DNA from 2 places in the Caulobacter sp. P1_B12_2 genome. Region 2 is predicted to be linked to the other one. Evidence: riboswitches for the same ligand, from Rfam matches in the RefSeq annotation. Region 2 holds a riboswitch; the other holds the start of a gene.
What was found. A riboswitch is a leader RNA that binds a small molecule or an ion and turns the genes downstream of it on or off. The one in region 2 is predicted to bind glycine.
Positions count from the first base shown of each region.

Region 1: linked by a shared signal. The riboswitch ahead of gcvT (glycine cleavage system aminomethyltransferase GcvT) and the one ahead of AC1DZ6_RS13420 (TonB-dependent receptor) in region 2 are both predicted to bind glycine.

Region 1 is NZ_JBFTZS010000077.1:3,426-6,626, reverse strand. It holds gene AC1DZ6_RS07050 (arginine--tRNA ligase) at 1-1,507, shown strand, start outside; glycine riboswitch at 1,626-1,717, shown strand; gene gcvT (glycine cleavage system aminomethyltransferase GcvT) at 1,855-2,982, shown strand; gene gcvH (glycine cleavage system protein GcvH) at 2,998-3,201, shown strand, end outside.
Region 2 is NZ_JBFTZS010000192.1:3,236-6,436, forward strand. It holds gene AC1DZ6_RS13415 (tetratricopeptide repeat protein) at 1-889, opposite strand, end outside; glycine riboswitch at 1,157-1,245, shown strand; gene AC1DZ6_RS13420 (TonB-dependent receptor) at 1,641-3,201, shown strand, end outside.

The sequences.
Region 1 (3,201 bases), on a different contig from region 2:
GCCGCGTCGCGTGCTGGTCGACTATGCCGGCCCCAACGTCGCCAAGCCGATGCATGTGGGCCACCTGCGCGCCTCGATCATCGGCGAGTCGGTCAAGCGCCTGTACCGCTTCCGCGGCGACGACGTGGTGGGCGACGCCCACTTCGGCGACTGGGGCTTCCAGATGGGGCTGCTGATCAGCGCCATCATGGAGGAGGACGCCTTCATCGGCGCCCTGCTCGAGCGCCTGATCGAGGCCCCGCGCGGCTTCTCCGCGGCCGACGAGGCCAAGGTCATGGCCGAGTTCGCCCAGCGCGTGACCCTGGAAGACCTCGACCGCCTCTACCCCGCCGCCTCGCAGCGCCAGAAGGACGATCCGGAGTTCAAGGAGCGGGCCCGCAAGGCGACCGCCGAACTGCAGAACGGCCGCTTCGGCTATCGCCTGCTCTGGCGTCACTTCGTCACTATCAGCCGCGTGGCCCTGGAGCGCGAGTTCCATGCCCTGGGCGTCGACTTCGACCTCTGGAAGGGCGAGAGCGACGTTCAGGACCTGATCGCCCCGATGGTCCGCCAGCTCGAGGTCAAGGGCCTGCTGGTCGACGACCAGGGCGCCCGGATCGTCCGCGTGGCCCGTCCCGGCGAGACCAAGAAGAAGAAGCTGCCCGACGGTTCGGTGGTCGAGGTCGAGAGCCCCGACCCGCTGCTGGTCGTGTCGTCGGAAGGCTCGGCCATGTACGGCACGACCGACCTGGCCACGATCCTGGACCGTCGCAAGTCGTTCGACCCGCACCTGATCCTCTACTGCGTGGACCAGCGCCAGGCCGACCACTTCGAGCAGGTGTTCCGCGCCTCGTACCTGGCCGGCTACGCCGAGCCGGGCGGGCTGGAGCACATCGGCTTCGGCACCATGAACGGCAGCGACGGCAAGCCGTTCAAGACCCGCGCCGGCGGCGTCCTGAAGCTGCACGACCTGATCGAGATGGCCCGCGAGAAGGCCCGCGAGCGCCTCCGCGAAGCCGGTCTGGGCGCTGAACTCTCGGAAGAGGCTTTCGAGGAAACCGCCCACAAGGTGGGGATCGCGGCCCTGAAGTTCGCCGACCTGCAGAACTTCCGCGGCACCTCCTACGTCTTCGACCTCGACCGCTTCACCAGCTTCGAGGGCAAGACCGGCCCGTACCTGCTGTACCAGTCGGTGCGCATCAAGAGCATCCTGCGCAAGGCGGCCGAGCAGAAGGTCGTCTCGGGGGCGATCATCGTCGGCGAGCCGGCCGAGCGCGACCTGACCCTGCTGCTGGACGCGTTCGAAGGCGCCCTGTCGGAGGCCTACGACAAGAAGGCCCCCAACTTCATCGCCGAGCACGCCTACAAGCTGGCCCAGACCTTCTCGAAGTTCTACGCCGCGTGCCCGATCCTCAGCGCCGACGAGCCGGCGATCCGAGCCTCGCGCCTGGCCTTGGCCGAGACGACGCTGAAGCAGCTGGAACTGGCCCTGGACCTCCTGGGCATCGAGGCGCCGGAGCGGATGTAGGCTGTTTGAGGTCGCATTTCGCGACCTCAAACGATCGCTTGGTGGTGACGGGGCCAAGGATGGCGGCGAGATCGCGCCTCTCCAGTTGACTCCGTCCGCCCCCTCGCCCAAACACGCCTCGACCCTCGCGGGAGACATCGGGATTCTGGTCTCGAGGCCGAAGGCGCAACCGCCCCGGAAACGCTCAGGCAAAAGGACCGCGCGGGTTTAGGAACGCTGGAAAGAGGCAACTCGCAAGGGAAGCCCGCCGAAGGAGCAAGGCCCGTATCCGGGCCGAAATCTCTCAGGTCAAAGGGACAGCGGGGGCGAGACCACCTGGCGAAAGCCGGGCGGCGTCGCCGACCCCGATTGGAGCCCAAAGCGTGTCCGACCAAGATCTCAAGAAGACCCCCTTGTACGAGGCGCACGTCGCCGCCGGCGCCCGCATGGTGCCGTTCGCCGGTTATCACATGCCGGTGCAGTACAAGGACGGGGTGCTGAAGGAGCACCTGTGGACCCGCGAGCATGCGGGCCTGTTCGACGTCTCGCACATGGGTCAGGCTCGGTTGCGCGGCGAGAACCCCGCCAAGAGCTTCGAGAAGCTGGTCTCGGCCGACTATCAGGGTCTCAAGCCCGGCAAGCAGCGCTACGCGGTGCTGCTGAACGCCGAAGGCGGGGTGATCGACGACCTGATGACCGCGCGTCCCGACGACGACGGCCTGTTCATCGTCGTCAACGGCGCCTGCAAGGACAACGACTACGCCATCATCGCCAAGGCCCTTGAGGGCGAGGCGACCGTCGAGCGCCTGGAAGACCGCGCCCTCCTGGCCCTGCAAGGCCCCGAGGCCGCCGCCGTCCTGGCCGCCCACGTGCCGCAGGCCGCCGGCATGGTGTTCATGGACACCGCCGCCCTGACCGCTTTCGGGACCGACGCGATCATCTCGCGCTCGGGCTACACCGGCGAGGACGGCTACGAGATCTCGGTGCCGGCCACGGAAGCCGCGCGCATCTGGAACACCCTGCTGGCCGACGAGCGCGTGAAGGCCATCGGCCTGGGCGCCCGCGACAGCCTGCGCCTGGAGGCCGGCCTGCCGCTGTACGGCCACGACATGGACGAGACGGTCTCGCCGATCGAGGCCGGCATGCCGTTCGCCGTCGGCAAGAGCCGCCGCGAGGCCGGCGACTATCTGGGCGCCGAGCGCATCGCCAAGGAACTGGCCGGCGACCTCAAGCGCGTCCGCGTCAATCTGAAGGTGCTGGAAGGCGCCCCCGCCCGCGAAGGCGCCGAGATCGCCGACGAGACCGGCGCGGTGGTCGGCGTGGTCACCAGCGGCGGCTTCGGCCCCAGCTTCGGCGGCGCCATCGCCATCGGCTTCGTGCCCCCCGCCCTGGCGGTGGTCGGCTCGACGCTGAAGGTCATCGTTCGCGGCAAGCCGCAGGCGGCCGAGGTCGTGGCCTCGCCGTTCGTTCCCACTCGCTACGTGCGCAAAATCTAGAGAAGGGCCCAGACCATGAAGTTCACCAAGGATCACGAGTGGGTTGAAGTCGCCGGCGATGTCGCGACCGTCGGCATCACCGCCTATGCCGCCGAGCAACTGGGCGACGTGGTGTTCGTCGAAGTGCCGGAGGTCGGCAAGACCGTGAAGCAGGGCGAGGCCCTGGCGGTGGTCGAGAGCGTCAAGGCCGCTTCCGACGTCTATGCCCCGGTGTCGGGC
Region 2 (3,201 bases):
GGATCGTCGTCAGCACCGGCGCGTCGCGCAGGAAGTTCGCCAGCGAAGCCTCCAGCTTGTCGGCTGGTTGACCGAAGGCCTCGCTCCAGGTGGCGTTGAGATCGCGGTCGCCGCCTTGGATGCGGTCCAGATAGGTGGCGAGCCGGGCCTTGCGGTCCGGGTCCGACCAGAGATAGCGGACCAGAAGCGCCGACTGCGCGTCGCGGCGCTGCTTCTCCTGATAGGTCCAGTCGTCGCCCGCCTCGGCGATGACCCGGTCGATCTGTTTCAGCTTGCTTGCCAACTGGTCGGTGTCGAACAGCGCGGGCGGCTTGCCGATCACGACGCTGCCCGGCCGAATGTCGATCGAGCTGTAATAGATGGCCGCGCCCTTGGTCAGCCAGCGCGGTTGGCGGAACGGAAAGTTCTCGCTGAAGAAATGGAGCGCATAGGCGCCGAGCACGCCGTCGTCGCCCTCGGTCTTGTCGACCACGCCGAAGAACCGGAAATTATCGCGGACCACGACCGCGAAGATGTCGTCGGGCTCGGCCACGTCCATGAACAGCGCCGTGGCGGGCGCCTTGGGCAGGAAGCGCTGATAGACGGTGTTGTCGGTCTCGCCCCGGTCGACGGGTCGGACCAGATAGATCGGAAACTTGCGCGGCGGTGGCGCGTCCAGCTTGCCGTAGAGCGTGCGCAGGGTCAGATCCAGCGCCTCCAGGTCGCTCACCTGGCGGCGCAGCACCTCGGCGGACTCGTCGGAATAGACGATGACATGGTCGCCCTCGGCCCGCAGCCAGCGGCCGCTGGCCTGGGGCGAAAGGACGATGTCTTCGACGACCGACGCCTGGGCCAGGACCTTCGCCGGCGCGCCGCCGAGAAGCGCGGCGGCCAACAGGCCAGACGCCATGATCCTTCGCAAAGCCAACCTCGCCCCTCCCCGCGACTCTCGTCGGCGCGCAGAATAGGAAAGCGGCCGGGGATTGGTATGTCCCACGTGAGCGCCCGACGAAAAAGGCGTGGCTCCCAAGCGCCCCGACTTGCACGAGGGCGAACTTTCGGCTGACAGGACGGCGCGAAAAGCGGCTTCCGCTGCGCCCGATGGCGGCGCCTGGCTTCAAGCCGCGAGATCGACGCCGGTCTGATTGACGCAAGGGTCCTCACCGACCCTGCTAGGCGGGCTCTCGCGGGAGAGATCGGGCCTGGCCCGGCGCTGAAGGCGAAACCACCCCGGAAACGCTCAAGCAAAAGGACCGCGACGGCTTCGAAACGCTGGAAAGCAGGGCGCGTCTGCGTGCGCCCTCGCCGAAGGAGCAAGGCGGCCCTCTGTCGATCAGGCAGGCCCCGCTGAATCTCTCAGGCGCCAAGGACAGCGGGGGTGCGGAAGGCGGACCACCATGGCCCGCCGCGACACCTCTGGGCTGCCGATGATCTGAACCGCAATGCTCGCGCTCATTTTCAAAACCCGCCAGACCTCAACACGATGACCCATTCGGTTTTCGTGAAGTCGTCATTTGCAGAACGAATACTCTACATTTCCAATGTTCATATTCTATACATGAATGTGCGTAACTTGAGCTTGAGTTTATATTGCGGTCACAAACAGCTTTTCTGAATTTACCGCGATAGACGGACCGTCGAGCTTGGCCTCAGTCAAATGATTGGGGATAGTCATGACAAACAAGCGTACCTCGCCGGCCTCGCGCCACTTTCGGGCCCTGCTGCTCGCCGCTTCGGTGCTGGGCGGCGCCACGCCCGCCCTGGCCCAGGAGGCGGCCTCGACCGTCGACGAACTGGTCGTGACCGGAGCCCGGGTGTCCGAGGCCAGCGTCGCCATCGGCACCGACCACGCCACCGCCACGGTCTCGATCACCCGCGAGGCGCTGCTGTCGGCCCCGGCCGGCGTGACCGGCCTGAAGATGCTGGAGTCGTTGCCCGGCTTCAACGTCCAGGCCAATGACGCCCTGGGCATGTACGAGTTCGGCAATTCGGTCTCGGTCCGCGCCTTCAACTTCCAGCAGATCGGCTTCCTGCTGGACAACATTCCGATGGGCCGCAGCGACCAGTTCGGCGGCAGCCCGATCTACCGCTATGTCGACAACGAGAACCTGAACCGCGTGACGGCTTCGGCCGGGGCCGGCGACGTCTCGCTGCCCAGCTACGCCTCGCTGGGGCCGATCGTCGACTACTTCACCCAGAAGCCCGCCGAGACCGCTGGCGGCTCGGTCAGCCAGACCCTGGGCAGCGACAGCCTGCGCCGCACTTTCCTGCGCCTGGAGACCGGCGAGCACGCCGGCTTCTCGGCCTATGCCAGCGCCTCGCTCATCAAGGGCGACCTGTGGCGCGGCCCGGGGACGATCGACCGCAAGCACTACGAGGGCAAGATCAACTACGCCCTGTCCAACGGCGGCAACATCAGCTTCCAGACCGTGCACAACGACTATTTCGACTATGACAGCCCGTCGATCACCAAGGCGCAATACGCCGGGACAGCCGGCGACGTGTTCGGCCGCAAGGGACGCGACTTCGCCTATCTGGGCAACGTCCCGCTCTCGACGCCGTTCGGCACGGCGGCCACGGATTCCAGCCTGCCGCAGACCACGGCGGGCGTGCCCTATTCCAACGCCAACTACGCCCAGTACTACAAGTTCGCGGTCAACAGCCGGCAGGATCACCTGTACGGCCTGACCCTGAACACCCCGGTCACCGACGCCATCGACGTCACCGCGACCGGCTATTACGAGGACAAGGAAGGCTACGGCGTCTCGCCCGAGGCCTATGCGACGTCGCTGGCCAGCTACAACGCCGAGCGGCTGATCGTCACCGGCCTGACCGCGCCCAAGGGCCTGCAGTACGGCCTGTCGGGCATCGACGGCACCCGCAAGGGCGTCACCGGCAAGGTCGCCTGGCGCGTGGGCTTCAACAAGATCGAAGCCGGGCTCTGGCTGGAGGACGACGACTATCACCGCACCCAGGCGCGCTACAATGTGCAGAACGGCAATCCCGACGGCGCGCCGCTGTTCAACGAGCCGGTCCACCTGCAGCGCAACTATGTCTCGACCCGCCAGACCACCCAGTTCTTCCTGAAGGACACGCTGAGCCTGGTCGACGACAAGCTGAAGGTCGAMCTGGGCTTCAAGGCCACCGACATCGACTACAAGATCACCGGCTATCGCAATCCGCTCGACTACATCAACCAGCGCAAGCCGACCCTGACGGCCA